4 regions of the Alteromonas sp. Cnat2-8 genome follow, and region 2 is predicted to be linked to each of the others. Evidence: predicted binding sites of a transcription regulator. Region 2 holds the regulator's gene; each other region holds the start of a gene.

Region 1 (5,560 bases), on a different contig from region 2:
ATTGACTATCATGGTAGGCGTGCACCCTATTATATCAATCCATCACTGCTCTACGCTAATTTAAGGCCTAGCTTTAAAATAATGTTGAAAAACATACAGCATCAAGTTGAGAAGTATCCTCGAGACTAGAGAAGCGCGTCTAAACACTCTAATTACTTTTGCCGAGCCTGGTGCTCTTTACCAAATACATTGCATTCCAGTCTTGCGATATTTTTCAGGCGCGTTAGGAACTATTTATGAGAACATTAGACTTTGGGTTTGAGCAACTGAAAAACCTTCTACTAACTTCTGGCTTTCGGTCATCACAGATATTATTTGTCGACACTAACGATGCGTACATCACGTATCCAGAAAAAAATTCAGCTATATTGGTCGTTAAACCATACCCTTCCGAATCCGATGGCTCTTCGCGATATATGGAAATAATTAAGATAATAGAACTTGCAAAATGCAATGGATTTGCTGTTCACCCCTACAGTAGAGGCGCCAACTTAGGTTATGGAGGTAAAGAGCCCTACGCTTCAAATTGTATTGCCTTGGATTTAAGTGAGTTTAAAAGAATAAGTTACTACAAGAAATCAAGTGGACACATAACAGTAGAACCAGGAGTATCACAAGAAGCCATTAGTGAATTTTTAATAAAAAACGGTGATATCCATATACATGACACTACTGGAGCGCCAAAATTTGCAAGCGTCACCGGAAACTATCTTGAACGGGGTTTTGGTCATACTCCACTCGCTGAGCACGCTAAGAATATTCTGCATGCAGAAATTATCACTCCCAACAATAAAGAAGAAGCACCTACACATTTTGTGACATCAACCGATGGTACATCATTTAAAATTGACGGGAAAATAGCAACCAGAACCTATAGCATCGGCCCTGACCTGACAGGTCTCGTGATTCAAAATAATGTTTCAATTGTAACAAGCCTTACAATTAAGCTTTTGAAAAAACCTGATTGTTTCGTTGCTTACTTCATACCATTCAAAGAAGAAGATATTGATCAAATGATTGATACTTGTGCAATCCTGAGAAAACAAAACACCATACACAGTGCTGCACATATTGGAAACAACATGAAGACACTCCAATTACTTGCTGTAGAATTTCCAAATCTAATTAAATCGTATGATTACGAAGAGTTAAACAAATTGATCCGCAAATTCGGTTTAGATGATTGGACGCTTTCAGGAGGGATGTACGGAACTAAAAACCAAGTCAAAGCGCATATTAAAGATCTTAAGACCGCGATGAAAAAACTAGGTGTAAAACCTTTATTCATTGACAAAGAAAAGCTCAGCTTTATTAAGAAAACGCTGTCTATTACTCCTAAATATAATAGAGCTTTAGTTAAAAAACTAGTTTCCAGTAATAGTGGTATAGCCAGAAAAATAGGCGCTAAACTTGCTCTGAGAAAGAGCCTAATAGAATTATGTAAAATAAAACAAGGGACTCCTAGCAATGAATTTCTTCGAACCATTTATTGGAGAAACCTTCAGAAGTTAACAGATAACGTGCCCAATCCAAGTCAAGACAAAGTAGGTTTGCTATGGGGCGCGCCCTGCTCTGAAATATCGAGCAAAGATTTTAAATTAATTACTTCTATCATGAGTGAAACATGTAAGAAGTATAGTTTAGAAAGTCCAATCTCAGTAACCCTTATAAATGAAAGAACAATGGAGTGTGTATTATCTCTTTCATGGGATAGACAAAAAGAGAAGGAAGAAGAACAAGCTTTAGCTTGCTATCAAGAAATAATGCTTAAGTGTGCTTCCATGGGCTTCCTTCAGTATAGAATGTCTACGCTTTCCAATCACTTTCTCAATCGACAGCATCTACCGCTACCTTTTGAGCTCCCTGAACTTAAATCTTATTTTGATCCTTGTAATGTCATCTCTCCTTCAAAATATCAATTAGTGTCTAAAAATTTTACAACACGCAAATGCGAATGAAATAAAACCATAATAATCAAATACTTAAAAAATGGCACGTTGCATGCTTATGTTAACAACGTATAACAGACCTACTGTTCAAAACAACGGAGCGTGGAAAATGAAATTTGCAACAACTATCAAATATGCAGCGATTGCGGGAGCTCTTGTTACAGCTTCAAATGCGACTGCTGGGGTATCTGCAACAGCTTATTTAGAATTAAATGATCTTGTTGTTCAAATCGATACTGATGGCGACTTGGTACCTGATCCAGTTAATCCTCTTGACTTTATTTCTATCCTTCCGGGTGGTTCACGATCAACAAGCACTTTCACTGACAACAATGGTGCTTCAGACTCAGACTTAGATTCACAAGCTTCTGCCACAGCAGATTCTGATGCAGACTTACTTTGCCTAGGTTCATCTTGCGGAGTTTTAGGTCTTACCAATAATGGCCAATCTGTTGATGGTGGCAATTTGGTTGCGAGTGACGCGTTTTACTACTCAGTGGCTGACGCTCAAGTTTCAGGCAGTGCGATTGGTTCTGGTGCTACCGGATTTACATATGCGGATGCGGGTATTGCTGCTGGTAACAATGAAAGCGCGGGTGCCAATAGTAATATCGCGAATGATATTCTTACCACGTTTACACTCAATATGTTGACAGATATTAATGTGCGATTCAGTGCACTGATGGATTATCTGGTTGATGCATTTATCTCGCCGGATATCGCTAATGATAGTTTAAGAACAGCTACATCTACAGCTAAAGCGACATTTGGAATTGAGTTAGTGAGCTTTAACACTGGAAACACAGTATCTCTTACAGGTGGTCCATCAAGCGTGACATTTAACGATATCGCAATTGACCAACCTGGACTAGGCGACCTAATCGTTCGTTCAGGTAACAACGTAGATTTCACGTCAGGCTGGGCAAATGTTAGTGCTGGTACTTATCAGTTAACAATTTCTCAATCATCAACTGTTCAATCAACGCTTGTTCCAGCGCCTACTACGTTAGCGATGGCTGCATTCGGCTTGCTGGGCTTGGGCTTAACAGCTCGCCGTAGAAAGCAAAAGTAATCATTGTCTTTATAAGAAAAGCCGGATTTTAATCCGGCTTTTTTTTATACTATCTTAATACTTCTTGTCACTTATTAAAAAGCACGATACCTTTATCAAGGTAAACTCACGGACGTTAGAAGTTTTAAAATGCTAAAAAAAAATATTCAATTTGCTGCGCTCGCTCTATTAACTTGTATTGGATGCACACCAAAGGCTCACCAAGATTACATTCAAGAAACCAAAGTTGCACTTGAGAACGGGCAATCAAGAGAGGCTGAAGTATTAATTAAACAAGCGATGAGTGAGGAGCCAACACCTGGCCTCAGGCTATTGCTTACAGAAGTTTACTTACTAAATGGCAACACAATTGGCGCCAAACAGCAACTCGAAAAAGTAGATATTGAAGCGCTAACCCCATCCGAACAGAGCAAAGCTGAGAGTTTAAACGCACAAATAGCTATCCTTAGTTTTGATAGCAGTTACCAAAGACTTATAGATAAAAACAGTACTTGTCGCGATTGTATGTTGGCAGAAGCGTGGTCTAGCGTCGCACTATCAAACTCTATAGATTTAGAAAGAATAGAAGGCGACACGGCCGTATTTAGCGTCTTTGAAGCATTTAATAGCAACACTCTTACAAGCTTAGATATTTCACCACTAATTGACAATTCCACATCCGATATTGAACTGCTTGTGATGGGCGATCTATTAAGGCGGTCGAATAATATTGACGGAATGATAACAGTTTATAATGCGTATAAGAAAAATAACCCTAACGTATTGAACATCAATTTGCCATTAGCTCAAGCTTTGCTAGTTAATAATGACTTTAAAAAAGCGAAAGAACTTGTAACCCCTGTTCTTGCGAGATTTTCTAAAAACCCAATGGCTAATTACCTTAATAGTTTAATTTTATTAAGCGAAAATAAAAATGTTGAGGCATATAACGCCATATCCTTAGCTGATACCTACGGGATAAACTTACCTTCTGTTTCGTTAACAAAAGGGCTTTTAGAGTTTAACTCTCAGAATTACGAATCAGCATTAAGTAGCTTTGAAAAAGCAACAAATATGGACCCGGGCAATGAACTAGCAAATACGATGCTTGTTGCTACCAAAGTTAAATTAGGTATCACTGACGATGCTCTAGAAACCTTAGCAACTCAAGAAACACTTTCAGAACTGGATGTATCAACCATTGGACAACTTGTGGGAACTGAGAGTCATGCTAGAGAATGGGTGACTCTACAATCAAAGCTGGCACAGAGCGAATCTCCTAGAGCAAGGGTTCTTAGCGGGCTTATCGAGTTAGCACGTGAAGGAAGCTCTGAAACACTGAGTAAACCGGGCGACACTTCGGATAACACTTATAATCTCATTCAAGTCGCAATGATGATGAATAAAGCTCAATTTGGTGAAGCTCTAAATTATGTAGACAAGTGGTTAGAGAGAACAAATGATAAAGTAAAGGTCATGAACTACAAGGCTGCCATCTTTATTGCTAAAGGAGACCGAGATAGCGCTAGATCAGTTTATGAAGGCACTTTGGAACTTTTGCCCACAAACAGAGCTGCTCATATGTTTATGGCTCAGTCTGCAGCGAAGAATAAAGACTACGAAGGAGCTCTGAAATCTTTAGATAAGATATTAGAGAATAACCTCAACGATGTCATTGTGTTGAAGCTATACCTAGCCTTCCAAACACTTTCAAAAAATAAGAAATACGAATCAAAATTGCATAGCTATATTGATAACGCCATTTCTGAATTTGATGACAATGTTCTTTTCAAATTAATGAAAGCGGGCATTTTCGCTACTCAAGGAGCAAATGAACTTGCTCAAAGGGTTATGAATTCTGTAGATGCCGATAAGGCAAAACTAATCAATCAGTATTGGGAATTACAATTTTATCTAGCGGGTCGCTCGAATGACTTAAATCAAGCAAGGGAAGTGGTCAAGGCATGGAATATACAGTTCCCGGATAGCACTCGCCCGAACATTGCACTTGCAACTTATCTTGAGAAAGCAGGCCAAATTGAAGAAGCTATCTCAGTGCTGGAGCAGGTCCCTCACTCTCTTGAGCGTCGAAAAGAAAGCCTTGCGCTGGATGCAAAGCTTGCTTCACTCTACATCTACGCTGGGAACTTATCTAAAGCGAAATATAAGATTGGACAGATTGAGAAAAAACCTAACCTGCCATCAGGGTTATTAGATTACCTTAGAGGTTCGTACGCTATTAAGCAAAATAATTTAGACGAAGCTGAATCGTTACTTGCAAAAGCTTACAGAGAGACTAGTAACTCCCACACGCTAAAATTACTTCATGTACTTAATCTAAAACGAGGTACCGTCGACAACAGTATTCTTATAGAGCACCTCAAACTACATCCTAACGATATATCGATAAAAGCGCTTTTAGCCGAGTCTTTGATAGGAAAAGATAACGATAAGTCGATAGCTATTTTTGAAGACATAGTAAGTCAATCAAGTGGCAACTCTGATTTATTAAATAACTATGCGTGGGTGTTACACCTTGAAGGGAAAGACGACAGAGCTT
Region 2 (5,560 bases):
GAAACCAAGCAAATGACATCTGACCAACCCGTTGAAATACTGGGCACCCAATATGTCATTTTAAGTAATGGGTTTAACGCGAATTTACGCACACAAGAATACGAGCTTTTAGATCATGTACAAACCACTTATTCCCCTAGCAACTAGTTTATTGCTTGCCATCGCTAGCGGTGCGGTACACGCCAGTGAAGATGATTTTTCGCAGCCCATAAAAATAGGCTCGAACACCCAGTTTATCGACGGTAAAAATAAAACCGCGTTGTACAAAGACGACGTACTCATAACTCAAGGCTCTTTGGTTATTGAAGCTGACGAAGTGGAAGTAATTGCCACTGACGGTGGTGGTCGTGAAATATTTATTGCTAGAGGGAAGCCTGCAAGCTATTCCCAGCAATTGGAAGACGGCACGCCAGTTTCAGCAAAAGCTAATGAAATACGCTATGAAGTGGTGAACCGAACGATTTCTCTTGCCGGAAACGCAGAGTTGAAACAAGACACCAGTAAAGTACAGGGTGACAACATCACGTTCGATATGATTACCGAGCAATTGCTAGCGACTGGGGGCGCAGGTAAAGATGGTGAGGGTCGAGTGACCACAGTATTCACACCTGAGACCATTCGCAAAACTTCGTCTAAGAAAGACAAAAAAGACAACGAGGGCAATGAATAGCAATGGCAACTTTGAGCGCTAAAAATCTTGCTAAGGCTTACAAGTCAAGACAGGTTGTTCGAGATGTAAGTCTGTCTGTCTCAACGGGTCAAATTGTTGGTCTTCTTGGCCCAAATGGCGCTGGTAAGACCACCACATTCTACATGATTGTTGGTTTAGTGAATCTGGATAAAGGCAAGATTGAAATCGACGACAATGAGCTAACTCATCAGCCCATGCACGAGCGTGCACGCCGCGGAATAGGCTACCTACCGCAGGAAGCCTCTATTTTCAGAAAGCTCACAGTGCATGAAAATATCATGGCCATTTTGCAAACCCGTAAAGATTTAAATTCACAACAGCAAGAAGAAGAAGCTGATGCGCTACTTGATGAATTTAATATTAACCATATACGTAATAGTACGGGGATGAGTTTGTCAGGGGGCGAACGCCGTCGCGTTGAGATTGCCCGCGCTCTGGCAGCAAAACCGCAATTTATTTTGTTAGACGAACCATTTGCTGGTGTTGATCCAATATCAGTTAATGATATAAAGAAGATAATACAACATCTTCGCGATAGGGGTATTGGAATCCTTATCACAGACCATAACGTACGAGAGACATTGGATGTTTGTGAAAAGGCGTACATTGTGAGTCATGGCGAGCTTATTGCGCAAGGAACGGCGGAACAGGTTTTAAGTAATCAAAAAGTAAGGGATGTATACCTAGGCGAACAATTCAGGCTATAGTTAATGTAACCGAATTGTCATTTTTCAGTTTCGCTCTGGTATATTCAATTTAGAGCATTTAAATAAGACGTAGATGAAACCATCTTTACAGCTAAAATTTAGCCAACAACTTACCATGACACCTCAGCTTCAGCAGGCCATTAAACTGCTGCAGCTTTCTACACTTGATCTTCAACAAGAGATCCAAGAAGCGCTCGATTCTAATCCGCTATTAGAAGTTGAAGAAGGTAACGACGAGCCGCAACTAGAAAAGAACAATATCGACAACGATGACAGCGGCTCTGAGGCCACTGCTTCTGCATCTAGTGACACATTAGAAGCCGGCGATGCACTTGAGAAAAACGATCTTCCCGATGAGCTGCCAATCGACAGTACGTGGGATGAATACTACTCTGCTTCATCTTCGCCTGCTCCGGGTCCATCCAATGACGACGAGCAAATCTTCCAAGGTGAGACTACTGAAGATATTCAAGAGCACCTTCTTTGGCAAATGCGCCTTACCCATTTCTCGGATACCGATCGCGCAATCGCTACAGCAATCATCGACTCTATTGACGAGTCAGGTTATTTAACCGTTACCCTTGATGATATTTTAGAAGCGGTTAACGATGATGATATGGAAGAGCCGATTGAAATGGACGAAATAGAATGTGTGCTAAAGCGCATTCAGATGTTCGACCCTATTGGTTCTGGCTCACGCTCTCCACAAGAATGTTTGATGGTGCAATTGCGCCAGTTTTCAGAAGACACACCGTGGCTTGCTGAAGCAAAACAACTGATTGAAGAGTACTCTGACTTACTGAGCAGCAAAGACTATCGTACGCTTATGCGTAAAAGCCGATTGAAAGAAGATCAGCTACGCGAGGCAATGCGTTTACTGCAAACCTTGAATCCTCGCCCAGGTAGTGCTTTAGTTACTAAAGAGCCTGAGTACGTTATTCCTGATGTCTCAGTAACCAAGAAAAATGGCCGTTGGGTGGTTGAGCTGAACCCCGACAGTCTGCCTAAGTTAAGCGTAAATCAACAATACGCTGCAATGAGTCGCCGTGCCAAGAATAGTAGCGATTCACAATTCATCCGCTCACACATGCAAGAGGCTAAGTGGTTCATAAAGAGCCTTGAATCTCGTAACGAAACCTTAATGAAGGTTGCAAACTGCATTGTGCAGCAGCAAATGGGCTTTTTTGAGCACGGCCCGGAAATGATGAAACCAATGGTGCTAAATGATGTCGCAGAAATGGTAGATATGCACGAATCCACTATTTCGCGAGTGACAACGCAAAAGTACATGCATACGCCACGTGGAATCTTCGAATTGAAGTATTTCTTCTCAAGCCACGTTGCAACAGAGTCTGGTGGTGAATGTTCATCTACAGCGATTCGTGCATTGATCAAGAAATTAGTGGCCGCTGAAAAGCCTAGCAAGCCGCTAAGTGATAGCAAGATTGCTTCATTGTTGGCCGAACAAGGCATTAAAGTTGCCCGGCGAACAATAGCAAAGTACCGGGAATCGTTGTCGATCCCGCCGTCGAACCAACGCAAAAGCCTTATTTAATCGGGCTTAATAATATAAGGAAGACGAAATATGCAAATCAACCTTACTGGTCATCATGTCGAAATCACCGACTCTTTGCGTAATTATGTCGATACGAAGTTCAGCAAACTTGAACGTCACTTTGATCACATTTCTAATGTGCATGTCATCCTGAACGTTGAAAAATTAAATCAAAAAGCCGAAGCGACCGTTCATTTAAGTGGCGCTGAAGTATTCGCATCCTCAGAAAATACCGACATGTATGCGGCGATTGACAGCATGGTTGATAAACTCGACCGGCAGGTAATCAAGCATAAGGAAAAACTGAAAAAACATTAGTAGTTAATTAAGCATGGATATACAAGCCATCGTAAGTCTGGACCGCACCGAGTGTGCGGTTCAGTGTAATAGTAAAAAGCGAATTCTTGAGATCATCGCTGATATCGCTGCCAAGCAAAACGAGAACATTGATCAGGCAACGGTACTCAACAGTTTGATGGCTCGAGAGCGTATGGGTAGTACAGGCATTGGCAATGGTATCGCCCTGCCCCACGGACGCCTGCCGGGCCTTGAGAAAGTGATTGCCATTGTTGTAACCAGCACGCCAGCAATCGACTTTGACGCCCTTGACGAGAAACCCGTAGACATCTTTTTTGCGCTACTCGTTCCCGAGGAGCAGACCGAAGGACACCTTCAAACGCTGGCCACCGTGGCTGGTAAACTAAGCGACAAAGAAACGATTAAAGCAATACGTCGCGCAACGACAAGCGACGATATTCTATCTGCATTAAGTTAAACATTAAGCGCCTATTAACCGTTTAGTGGGCGCCTAATTCAACAACGCGTATGTGATAAAACCAGAGTATTAGGGAGAAAGTAGGTGAAGCTGATAATAATCAGTGGTCGTTCGGGGTCTGGTAAGTCTGTCGCACTTCGCGCATTGGAAGATTTAGGTTATTACTGTGTTGATAATATCCCGGTAAACTTACTTCCCACCTTAACCCATACAGTTGTTGACGAGTACGATCAGGTTGCGGTAAGTATCGATGTGAGAAACTTACCTAAAAATCCTGACGATTTGGTGGAAATTCTAGACTACCTGCCTTCTTCGTGGTCGATGACCATTGTTTACATTGACGCGAGCGATGATGTACTGGTTAAGCGTTTTAGCGAAACACGTCGTCTTCACCCTCTCGCCAAGCTTAATAAATCGCTTTCAGAAGCCATTAAAGCGGAGTCTGCCCTACTTGCTCCTATTGCAGAACGCGCAGATTTATATTTGGACACTGATAAGCTTACCATTCACCAACTGGCAGAGTTAATTCGAGAGCGTATCTTGGGTAAGAAAAGCTCACGCCTTGTGCTTGTGTTTGAGTCGTTTGGCTTTAAGCACGGCATTCCTAAAGATGCGGATTACGTTTTTGATGCCCGCTTTTTACCTAACCCCCACTGGGAGCCCGACCTTAAACATCTGACCGGATTAGACGCACCAGTAGAAGTATTTTTGGGGTCGCAGCCTGTAGTGACCAAGTTCATTTGGCAAATTCAGAATTTAATAACGACATGGCTGCCTCATTTAGAGCGCAATAACAGAAGTTACGTAACCGTAGCCATTGGCTGTACTGGCGGGCAACACCGTTCGGTTTATATCGCACAGACCCTGTCGAAAACCTTCAGTGAAATACACCCTGATGTTCAAATTCGCCATAGAGAGCTGAATCAGTAATGACTATTCAAAAAACGCTAACTATCGTCAATAAGTTAGGGTTGCATGCGAGAGCGGCGACCCAACTGGTTAAACTGGCTAATCAATTCGACGCTAAAATTATCTTAAAAAAAGGCGATAAAGAAGCAGACGCAAGCAGTGTATTGGGATTAATGATGCTTGAAAGCCATCAAGGTGAACAGGTAGATGTGATTGTGGACGGCAGTGATGCTGTTGATGCACTTGCAGCTATTGAAGAGCTTATTGAGGGCAGATTTAACGAAGACGAATAGTCTTACTTACCCAATCCATTGACCAATTAATCAACACTTAGCGCAGTTATCTTAAAATCCTGCGCAAAACCTACGCAATTATCATGACAGACTCATCATAATTGCGATATTCTACGCCCACTTAGGCTCTATGGCCTGCATTGTTCATCTTTTAGCTTGTAGGAATAACGCCTTATGGCAGAAGCGCTTGTTTCTAAATACGTACAAACTCAGTTACGCGCACTCAACGCTGCGTTGACCAACGGTCAATTCGTATCTGTACGTAAGCTTCTGCTTGAATTACCGCCTTCAGACGTCGCCCACATTCTTGAATCTAGCCCAAGCAGAACCCGTGACGAATTATGGGAGCTCATTGATGGTGACTTTCACGGCGACATTTTAGAAGAACTGTCTGACGATGTTCGAAACGGTATCATTACAAAAATGCTTCCCGCTAATGTGGTTGACGCACTTGAAGAGATGGATACCGATGACTTAGCAGAGACGCTAAGCAGCCTTCCCGAGCCAGTATTGGCCGATATTCTAGATTCGATGGATGCACAAGATCGCGTGCGCGCAGAGCAAGCGCTGTCTTACGGTGAGGAAACCGCTGGTTTCATCATGAACACCGACACCATCACATTACGTCCA
Region 3 (5,560 bases), 340 kb from region 2:
GTGCAGCCAATAATCTTTCCGTATGTCGCTAGCTGCTCATAGGCGGCAATTCTATACGTATCGATGGTAATCATCGCAACCGACTCTGCACCGTATTTTTGCGCATAGCGGGCAGCAAGTTTCGCAACGGTAGTTGTTTTACCGGTACCTGTTGGTCCTACTAATGCAACAGCACCTTGTGCGCTAAGTATATCGTTTCCTGTCACATTTATGCGATTAGCCAATAGGTTAAGAAGATATACCCATGCATCTCGTTCGTTGTAATGTGACGGCGTATAGCTAATAAGCTGTTTCGCTAACGCGTTGCTTAACCCCATATCGGTTAAACGGGTGATTAGATATTGATGAACAGGTTTTTGACGTTTGTTTTTAGCTTCCATCAAGTCGGCCACTTGATATTGCAATACATCGCGAAGAGACGCTAGCTCTTCCTTGATTTGCGCAAGCTCCGCTGACTGCGTCACAGCGGTATCATCCATACTCGACGCTTGATGCTCTGGGAAAGCGTTCTGACGAACTGGTTCATGAGAAGACTGCTGGGCTTCTACGTCGTCAATAAAGGCTTCTGAGAAGTCTAAGTGCGAAGCAATTTCATTGGCGTGCTTAGCATTTGCTGTCATTGGTTGGTTAGGTTGCGCGGGACTCGCTACGCCATTATTTCCACCGTGCTGCTTTTCTAGCAGTGCTTTAAGGCTATCAGGACCGTCGTCACCAATGATTTCGCTCAAGCTAGGCACTGCCTTTTGGCCAGGTGTTTTTGCAGCTGCTTGTGGAGACGCTTTCGGCGTAAACAACTTCGCTTCAGGTTCTTTGTCGTAGGCTGCGACAAGCTCAATACCGTCAGCGACTTTGCGATTTGACATGATCACAGCGTCACTGCCCAATTCAGCTTTAACTTGGCTTAACGCCTCACGCATATCTTTGCCGAAGAAACGTCTAATTTTCATTGCAACCTCTCCAATCACCCAGTGTCAGATTATTGACCGACCGAACTGACTATTTTTATTTGTTTGTCGTCAGGCACTTCTTGGTAAGACAGAACATGAAGCCCAACAACCGAATATTTTAAGAAGCGAGACAGAACGGGTCGTAGCATGCCTGAGGTAAGGAGTACTGCAGGCTCTCCTTCTAACTCTTGCTGCTGACTGGCTTGCTGCAATGATTTTTGCAGCTTGTCTGCCAGACCTGGTTCTATGCCAGCGCCATCTTCGCCACCTGCTTGAAGTGACTGGTGCAACATCTGTTCCAACTCTGGCGCCAAGGTTATGACAGGTATCTCTTTTGCACCTTGAGTAATTTCTTGGACAATTAAACGTTTAAGGGCAATACGCACTGCAGACACTAAAACATCGGGGTCTTGGCTGCGCGTGCCGTACTCACTGAGTGTTTGAACGATTGTACGCATATCGCGAATAGGCACGCCTTCAAACAATAAGGTTTGCAGTACTTTCACGACGGTGCTTAGCGGAAGAATGTCTGGTACTAATCCTTCAACCAGTTTCGGATGCTGCTTGGCAAGCATATCAAGAAGTTGTTGCGCTTCCTCGTGCCCTAATAATTGATATGCATTGTTAGAGAGTAATTGGCTTAAATGGGTCGCTACAACGGTCGCAGCGTCTACTACTGTGTACCCAAGGGTTTGTGCATGCTCCCGTTTATTGGGCTTAATCCATACTGCGTCCAAGCCGAACGCGGGGTCTTTAGTGGCACGCCCTTCTAATTTACCGAACACTTGCCCTGGATTAATAGCAAGTTCTTCATCGTGACTGATGATGGAATCGCCTATCGTTACGCCTAGCATAGCGATGGTGTAAGTGTTGGGCTCTAAATCCAAGTTATCGCGAATGTGGACAGGCGGAATAAGGAAACCCAGTTCTTGCGATAGTTTCTTACGTACGCCTTTAATGCGCGTCAACAACTCGCCACCTTGGGATTTATCGACAAGAGGAATTAAGCGATAGCCCACTTCCAATCCGATGGTATCTACCTGCTGAACATCATCCCAGCCAAGCTCTTTCACTTCAGGCGCAACCGATTCATCTTTTACCACATTGTCTGGCACTTTGGGCTCTGCGGCCTTTCTCTTTTCTTGGACCGACTGCCAGTAAGCAAAGCCTGCAATCAAGAATGAGAACCCTAAGAATGCGATATGAGGCATCCCAGGAATGATACCCATCACAAATAGAACCCCCGAGGCTATATAGAGGGCTTGATTATTACCAAGCTGACCGCGGATTTCTTTGCCCATTTCCTGGGTCTCGTTTTCACGAGTAACGATAATGGCTGTAGCGACCGAAAGTAACAATGAAGGAATTTGCGCCACCAAACCATCACCGATGGTCAATATGGTGTAGATTTCTATAGCGTTACCGAATGAAAGCCCGTGCTGAATCATGCCAATAAAAAGACCACCGACAATATTAATCAGCATGATGAAAAGGCCTGCGACCGCATCACCCTTTACAAATTTTGACGCACCGTCCATCGACCCGTAAAAATCCGCTTCTGCGGTAATCTCTTCACGGCGTTTACGTGCTTGGTCTTGATCTATATACCCTGCATTTAAATCAGCATCTATGGCCATTTGCTTACCGGGCATAGCATCTAACGTAAAGCGAGCGCTTACTTCTGAAATACGTCCTGCGCCTGCGGTTACAACTTTGAAGTTGATAATAAGAAGAATGGCGAAAACAACAATACCTACGGCGTAGTTACCACCAATCACGACCTCACCGAAGGCTTCGATAACTTTACCTGCTGCATCGCCGCCTTCATGTCCGTAAAGTAAAACAACGCGAGTAGAAGCCACGTTAAGCGCTAGTCTCAAAACGGTAGCGATAAGTAACACCAAGGGGAAAATGCCGAAATCTACTGGACGCTGGGTAAGTACAGCCACCAAGATAATGACTAGCGACAACGCAATATTAAAGCTAAACAGCACGTCCAGTAAGAATGGCGGCATAGGCAATATAACCATGCCCATAATTGCCAAAAGGACGATGGGTGCGCCTAAACCACTGGTAAAATTTTGCAGCTGATTTTTATCGAATCGCTGAAGATAACCGGATAACTGCATGGCTTGGTGTCTCTCTATCAGAAAATTGACGCTTTATGTGAATCTTCTAGTGAGTTTTCAACTAACGTGCCAGCTTTGTGTTTTACGCAAAAGTTATCCAAATCTGAGCTGTAATCATGCGTGATTACTGTCTACAGTGACTTGTATAGAGCGATTAAGATTTTGTATCCGAGGGACATACGAACAGTTTATAATTACGTCACTATTCCTAGGGCCTACTCTTCGTTTTAAAAGGATTATTCATGGTAGTACTACAAAATCGTGTTGCAACGTTTTGTTGGGTCAGCCTTGTCATCATGCTGACTTTTAGTCATGTAGCTCATGCATCTAAACAACCTAACTTACGACAGCGTGTGGAGAATTTGCTAGTTGATTCAGTGGAGATATACGGTTCACAAAATAGTAACCCATCTCGTGTGCACAATAGAGTTTTGGTAAGCGAGGTCTACACTCAACAGGGCTATCAGCTTATATGGTTTGGTACTAGTGATGCTGAAAACCGTCTTCAGGAACTCCTCCATGAAATTGCTGATTCAGAGTTACATGGCTTCTCGCCCGAGTATTACCACGCATCAATGCTCGAAAGTCGCGACGCCAATACGGCACTCTTAGATGTACTAGCAACCGATGCCTTTATCAGTCAAACTCTGCATCGATTAAATGGGCTTGTTAGCCCCGCCAATGCAGATTCGCAGTGGTTCCTTAAGCAAAGAGAAGCGGATCCTGTGGCATCGCTAAATCACGCATTAACTAACGGTGTTTCTGCAACATTGCGGGCCATGTGGCCATCACACCATGAATACCAGTTACTGTTAGAAAAAAAGCGTAGTTTACTCACGGCAGTTTCTACAGTTACCACACAAATTCCAGTTGGCCCAACACTTAAGCTGAACTCAACGAGCGAAAGAGTTGTGTTGCTGAAGTCTCGTCTTTTAGGGCCAGGCACCTATTCAGAGTTATTCGATAAAGATTTACTGGACGCGGTTAAGCAGTTTCAAATGTCTGCGGGCTTAGAGCCAGATGGTATCGTGGGAAGTTCCACTTTAGAAGCATTAAATGCCACCACGTTTTCTTGGTTAGAAAGAATTGATGCAAACTTAGAGCGTTGGCGCTGGCTCCCTCATCAAACTTGGTCAACATATTTACGCGTTAACATTGCTTCGTTTCAGTTGAGAGGATTTACTGAAGGTGAGGAAACATTGGGAATGCCTGTGATTGTCGGTACACCAGTGAGGCAAACGCCCGTTTTCGCTGAATCAATGAAGTATATGGTGTTTAACCCCTACTGGACCGTGCCTTTCAGTATAGCCACTAAAGACAAGCTGGCGAAATTAAAAACCAATCCTTCTTTATTGGTTGAGCAAGGTTACGAAGCCCAGCCCGCCGGTGTCAGCGGCTTCAGCCCTGTCGATGAGTTTGATTGGACAAATGTTAGCCGTGGTACATTTCACTATACACTCAGACAAAAGCCCGGTCCGCACAATGCCCTTGGTAAAGTGAAATTCATGCTTCCAAATAAGCATGCCATTTATCTTCACGACACGCCCGATCACAGCCTTTTTTCGAAATTAGAAAGGAACTTCAGCTCTGGCTGCATCAGAGTCTCTAACCCTTTGAAGCTGTCTCAATGGGTACTCACTCATTCAGGCCAGACAGAGGCAATACCGCAAGCTGAGCAATTACTTCAAAGTGAAGAGACCAGTACACTATATTTGAAGAAACCTATACCTGTTCTTATTGTGTACTTCACAGCGTTTGCAGATGAAGCAGGAACCATTGTATTTCGCCGCGATGCATACAATCGGGACAGCCATATTATTGAGAAATTGAAGGAGTTTAAACGTGCGTAAGTGTTTGTTAGTGCTGATTGCTCTTTTAACTGTAGTGCGCGCCAGTGATGCGTTCTCCTTTGACAATGACATGCTCAACTCTAAGCTTGCTATTAATGGAAATACGGTCCCCTACCCTATTTTCTCTATTTTCGTAATGCCGAATAAAACGTTCACTGTTGAGTTTGACAACAAAAGCCATACTGGGAACTTTCAATTTCACCATGCGAACGGTGAGGCACTAAAGACGAGTTCGAACCTTCCAATAGTTAGCGGGGTTGTGGGGAAAGCGCCAATAATGGCACCTAAGAAATCAGGGCACTATGTACTTAAAACCACCAACGCGCAGTCAGGAGAAACTGCGACGCTCAACGTCTTTGTGATGACATCTTTGGAAAAGGTAGACAAAACAGGTAAGTTAAACGGCTACACAATTGGTAAATATCCTGATAAGCCTTTAAAAAACAATCCCATTTATTTACCCCCATCAGGACTTATTGAAGTATCGCCAGAACAAACGGACGTAAGGTTGTCGCCCAATTTCACCCTAGGTCAATTTCTATCCAAGCAGCAACAAGGATTTCCCAAATATGTACATTTGCGAGCAGGCCTTTTGTTGAAACTGGAAAAAATACTGCACACCTTAAATGACGAA
Region 4 (5,560 bases), on a different contig from region 2:
ATTTCGTGTGCAAGGCCGCGAACCAATTCCCGTGCTGCGTAATGTTGCGCGTTTTGTAAAGTTTCTCGAGAAATTCGCTTTTGCTGGTCAATCTTTTTAACTTCAAATAGCAGTCGTGGGCCGTCTTCGAAGTGCAAGTTGGTAACGGTTAGGTCGGCAGATACATAGCGGTTATCTCGAAAAGCCAACTTAATTTCGTTTTCGGTGAAATCTTCCCCCTTTCTGATGGCAGCTTTAAGTCGGGTGGTTTCTATTGTGCCCGGCAAGAAAAAATCTTGAAGTGGATGCCCAATAAGTTGTTTTAATCCAGTCTCAAACAAAGCTTCACCAGCGTGGTTGGCATAAACAATCGTAAGTTTGTTGTCTACCATTACCAGTGCGGTATTTAGGCTATTGATTAGCTGTTGTGTTTCTAACTCGGTGGAATGCATCCGAGCTCGTCTCCTTTGCACCATAATTGTGCATTGTAGCTTGCAATGATGCGTTGCGCGAATAAAGAGCTCAAGAAGAAATGTTCACTGAACCTCTATGGTGCGCATACATAACAATGGTTGCACGCTATTAGTTATTAATTAACGCCGATGCCTGATGCAGGTAAAGGGTTTGTAATGGAGACGATGCAAGAGTCTTGCCCGTATTGTTAGTGAGTTCAACTTTATAAGTATGTGCCCCACGATGGATACCAGAAAGCTTAAAGACGCCTGAACTATTGCTAGCTAATGGGGCGTCGTCAAAGATTAATCGGTAGATTGGCGCTTTGGGTGCACCAGGTTGTGCGGCAGAGATAGTGAATTCACCCAAGTTATTGCGAATTGTCGCTTCTGGTGCAGGTGACTTAATGACTACGCGATAGTTGGGCATGGGGGCAGCCGGCTTCGCAGGGGGAGGTGGGGTAACCTTTGCCGCGGTTACTACGTTTTGCGTTTTTACATCGAACGCTAAGGGTTCTGCGTTTTGCTGCGGCTTGTCGGTGTAAGTCACAGAGCCGTCTTTACCTACCACCTTGTATATGGTCATTGGAGAGGTAGCTGCGGCTGATGTTGCATTGCTGCTTTGTCCGGTTTCGCTTTCTTGTGCTTCTTGCTGGGTACTTTCTTGGCTCAGCATTTCCGCTTGCACAGGCAGTAAGCCATTGCCGCTACTTAGTAATAGCGAAATTAAGCAAATGTGTCGCGTCATGTAGTGCACGTGTCGTTACCTAATCAATGTGGTTTTGGCTAGCTGGCTAATTCATATAGCTTGCTATGTTTGGCTTATGGATAACCTTTCTAGTTGTATGCAGATGCAAGCGGGCAAAGCCCTGTGCGCAGTTGATACAGCATGAAAGAGTATTTATTAGCATAGCTATAAAAACATAGTAGATAAATCGTACGCATAAAAAAAGCCCGCAGAGCGGGCTTTAGTATAAATTGCTATACAGTGCGAAATTACACGCTGTAGTACATGTCGAACTCAACAGGGTGAGTAGTCATGTTAAGTTTCGTTACTTCTTCAGACTTAAGATCGATGTATGCATCAATCATGTCGTCAGTCATAACGCCACCAGCTTTAAGGAAGTCACGGTCGTTATCAAGAGCTTCAAGTGCCATTTCTAGCGAGCTTGCAACTGTTGGAATTTCAGCAGCTTCTTCTGGAGGTAGGTCGTACAAGTCTTTATCCATTGAATCGCCAGGGTGGATCTTGTTCTTAATACCGTCGATACCCGCCATAAGCATAGCAGTGAACGCTAGGTATGGGTTAGCTGTTGGGTCAGGGAAACGTACTTCAATACGACGTGCTTTATCGCTAGTTACGTGAGGAATACGAATAGATGCAGAACGGTTACGTGCAGAGTATGCAAGCATTACCGGTGCTTCGAATCCAGGAACTAGACGCTTGTATGAGTTAGTAGAAGCGTTAGCAAACGCGTTGATTGCGCGCGCGTGCTTGATGATACCACCAATGTAGTAAAGTGCTTCCTCAGAAAGACCTGCGTACTTGTCACCTGCAAAGATGTTTACGCCATCTTTAGAGATAGATTGGTGACAGTGCATACCAGAACCATTATCGCCAACAAGCGGCTTAGGCATAAAGGTAGCTGTTTGACCGTATGCGTGTGCAACGTTGTGAACAACATACTTGTAAACTTGAATTTCGTCAGCTTTCTTAACTAGCGTATTGAATTGGCAAGCAATTTCGTTTTGGCCAGCAGTTGCTACTTCGTGGTGGTGCGCTTCGATAACAAGGCCCATCTCTTCCATAACTAGACACATTGCAGCACGGATATCGTGAGCAGAGTCCACTGGTGGTACTGGGAAGTAACCGCCTTTAACGCCAGGGCGGTGTGCCATGTTGCCGCCTTCAAACTCTTCGCCAGAGTTCCACTTTGCTTCAGAAGAGTCAATCTTGTAGAAAGAACCCGCCATGTCAGTGTGGAAGCGTACGTCATCAAAAAGGAAAAACTCTGGCTCTGGGCCGAAGAAACATGTGTCACCGATGCCAGTTGATTTTAGGAATTCTTCTGCACGACGAGCAACTGAACGAGGGTCACGCTCATAACCTTCCATTGTTGAAGGTTCAACGATGTCACAACGGATGTTTACTTGTGTCTCTTCAGCGAAAGGGTCAACTACGCAGCTTGTTGCGTCTGGAAGAAGAACCATGTCTGATTCGTTGATGCCTTTCCAGCCAGCGATAGAAGAACCATCGAACATTTTACCTTCTTCGAAAAACTCTTCATCAACAACGCTCGCAGGAATAGATACGTGTTGTTCTTTACCCTTTGTATCGGTAAAACGTAAATCTACAAACTTCGCTTCACTTTCTTTAATCAGCTCTAATGCCTTTTCTACTGACATCGTGTCCTCCAGGTTTAATGTAAAAATGCGGAATGATCAGCTTCACTCCAACAGTGGCAAAAGTGAAAGCGATTATCATGCCATCTATATGTATACCGATTTCTGTGGCATAGACGGGCATCTATCACTTCCGTTTGAATTAAATTGCATTATATTGGTGCAATGTTGCACCAATATGGCGTTTTATGCTCATTTGTACGTCAATCAGCCTAGATTACTTTGTAGCGTATAGCCACCAAATATGATCAATTAGGTGCAACGGGGCTGGTTATTTGTTGAACAAGTGTTTGAAAACCAATAAAACTCGTTTCCATCAAAAAAAAGATGCGCAAACGTCGTGGTTTTTCTGTACAATCCGCGCAAATTTTTCTATCTGCATTTTTTTGCAACAAATCTAACGCATACTCCTTTCCACTGAATTGAAGTAGACGTTGATTTACACAGGCTCTATATAAGCATGAATACCACTGATATTAATAAATTGCGTAACATCGCAATCATCGCCCACGTTGACCACGGTAAGACCACCCTGGTAGACAAACTGTTACAGCAGTCTGGCACCCTTGAATCTCGAGGCGAGCAAGAAGAGCGCGTAATGGACTCGAACGACATCGAGAAAGAACGTGGCATTACCATCCTAGCTAAGAACACAGCGATTAACTGGAACGACTACCGTATCAACATCGTAGACACTCCAGGACACGCTGACTTCGGTGGTGAAGTAGAGCGTGTAATGTCGATGGCTGACTCTGTACTTCTACTTGTAGATGCACAAGAAGGCCCGATGCCACAAACCCGTTTCGTTACGCAAAAGGCATTTGCTCAAGGTCTTAAGCCAATTGTTGTTATTAACAAAATCGACAAGCCTGGTGCGCGTCCTGATTGGGTTATGGATCAAGTTTTCGACCTATTCGACAACCTAGGTGCAACTGACGAACAGCTAGACTTCCAAGTTGTTTATGCGTCTGCACTTAACGGTTGGGCATCACTAGATGCAGATACTAAAGAAGACGATATGACGGCATTGTTCCAAACTATCGTTGACCAAGTTTCTCCTCCTGATGCAGATATCGACGGCGCATTCCAAATGCAGATTTCTCAGCTTGACTACAACTCATACGTGGGTGTTATCGGCGTAGGTCGTGTTAAGCGTGGTTCTGTTAAGCCAAACCAACAAGTAACGGTCGTTACTGCTGATGGCAAAAAGCGCAACGGCAAAGTTGGCTTAGTTTACGGCTACCTTGGCCTTGCTCGTCACGAAGTTGAATCTGCTCACGCGGGCGACATCATTGCAATCACAGGTCTTGGCGAACTTAAGATCTCTGACACCATTTGTGACATCAACACTGTAGAAGCACTTCCTCCACTTACGGTTGACGAGCCTACAGTAACCATGACGTTCCAGGTAAACACCTCGCCGTTTGCAGGTAAAGAAGGTAAGTATGTAACGTCACGTAACATTCTAGAGCGCCTTAAAGACGAACTAGTACACAACGTTGCACTGCGCGTTGAAGAAATGCCTGATCCGGACAAGTTCCGCGTATCTGGTCGTGGTGAACTTCACCTAGGTATTCTTATCGAAAACATGCGTCGTGAAGGTTATGAGCTTGCAGTGTCGCGTCCAGAAGTAATTCTGAAAGAAGTTGACGGCGCAACGCAAGAACCATACGAAACCTTGACTATTGACTGTGAAGAACAGCACCAGGGTTCAATCATGGAACAGCTTGGTCTGCGTAAAGCAGAAATGACTGACATGTCTCCAGATGGTAAAGGTCGTGTACGTATCGACTTTATCATTCCAAGCCGTGGCCTAATTGGTTTTCAAACAGAGTTCATGACGTTAACGTCGGGTTCTGGCTTGCTATATCACACGTTCGATCACTATGGTCCGTACAAAGGCGGTATCATTGGTAAGCGTAAGAACGGTGTTCTAATCGCTAATGCAAACGGTAAAGCACTAACTAACGCCCTGTTTAACCTTCAAGAACGCGGTCGCCTATTCATCGGTCACGGTGTTGAAGTGTACGAAGGTATGGTTATCGGTATTCACAGCCGTGACAACGACCTTACTGTTAACGCGCTTAAAGGTAAGCAGCTTACTAACGTTCGTGCATCAGGAACTGATGAAGCGCAAACACTTGTTCCGCCTATCAGAATGTCACTTGAGCAAGCGCTTGAGTTCATCGATGACGACGAACTAGTAGAAGTAACGCCTGAATCTATCCGTATTCGTAAGAAGCTTCTTACAGAAAACGAGCGTAAGCGTGCATCACGTGCACCTAAGTCTTAATAGCTTCTAAGACTTACATTGATTTTGAAAATGCCAGCGTCAGCTGGCATTTTTTTCCATTTTGCCGATGAGTTTGGCCTGCAATCGTTCAAATCGTGTCTCAACTTACACACCGTCACTTCCCATCAGAAAAGCTGCTTTCTAGCATTATCACTAAAACGTTAGAAAAAGTTTAAATATCGACCAAAGGTTAGTGGTCAAAAGCGTTCAGAGATTCTATCCTTGAAAATATCAGTCCGCATAGATCAATACCCAGCGAGCATTTATCTATGCGGATTGGTACAATTGACTGACGTCTTAACACGTGAGCTAAGTCGTTGTAATATTTACGGCTAATGACCTAACAAAAAGGGGAAGGGTAGTGTTTTCTGTAGCAGTAGTTGAAGATGATCCTATCACGCTTGACCTTATCACTGACGCGTTGGAAACGCAG

What was found. The regulator sigma-54, encoded in region 2, starts transcription at its own class of promoters, with help from an activator protein. The targets are predictions, from matches to a motif close to GTTGGCACGNNNNTNGNNT.
Region 1: MHN00_RS07010 (PEP-CTERM sorting domain-containing protein) is a predicted target of sigma-54. The motif match lies at 1,989-2,007, and genes of this name have one in related genera.
Region 3: flhA (flagellar biosynthesis protein FlhA) is a predicted target of sigma-54. The motif match lies at 3,132-3,150, and genes of this name have one in related genera.
Region 4: glnA (glutamate--ammonia ligase) is a predicted target of sigma-54. The motif match lies at 2,904-2,922, and genes of this name have one in related genera.

What each region holds. Positions count from the first base shown of each region.
Region 1 is NZ_JAKREX010000002.1:662,169-667,728, reverse strand. Features, by position in the region: gene MHN00_RS07020 (PEP-CTERM/exosortase system-associated acyltransferase) at 1-129, shown strand, start outside; gene MHN00_RS07015 (FAD-binding protein) at 237-1,958, shown strand; gene MHN00_RS07010 (PEP-CTERM sorting domain-containing protein) at 2,059-3,021, shown strand; gene MHN00_RS07005 (tetratricopeptide repeat protein) at 3,151-5,560, shown strand, end outside.
Region 2 is NZ_JAKREX010000001.1:520,412-525,971, forward strand. Features, by position in the region: gene lptC (LPS export ABC transporter periplasmic protein LptC) at 1-147, shown strand, start outside; gene lptA (lipopolysaccharide transport periplasmic protein LptA) at 116-670, shown strand; gene lptB (LPS export ABC transporter ATP-binding protein) at 673-1,398, shown strand; gene MHN00_RS02205 (RNA polymerase factor sigma-54) at 1,472-2,953, shown strand; gene hpf (ribosome hibernation promoting factor) at 2,984-3,271, shown strand; gene ptsN (PTS IIA-like nitrogen regulatory protein PtsN) at 3,285-3,728, shown strand; gene rapZ (RNase adapter RapZ) at 3,813-4,658, shown strand; gene MHN00_RS02225 (HPr family phosphocarrier protein) at 4,658-4,930, shown strand; gene mgtE (magnesium transporter) at 5,105-5,560, shown strand, end outside.
Region 3 is NZ_JAKREX010000001.1:182,399-187,958, forward strand. Features, by position in the region: gene flhF (flagellar biosynthesis protein FlhF) at 1-947, opposite strand, end outside; gene flhA (flagellar biosynthesis protein FlhA) at 977-3,076, opposite strand; gene MHN00_RS00820 (L,D-transpeptidase family protein) at 3,319-4,926, shown strand; gene MHN00_RS00825 (D-Ala-D-Ala carboxypeptidase family metallohydrolase) at 4,919-5,560, shown strand, end outside.
Region 4 is NZ_JAKREX010000002.1:216,655-222,214, forward strand. Features, by position in the region: gene glnL (nitrogen regulation protein NR(II)) at 1-431, opposite strand, end outside; gene MHN00_RS05140 (DUF4124 domain-containing protein) at 562-1,179, opposite strand; gene glnA (glutamate--ammonia ligase) at 1,428-2,837, opposite strand; gene typA (translational GTPase TypA) at 3,295-5,127, shown strand; gene MHN00_RS05155 (response regulator) at 5,489-5,560, shown strand, end outside.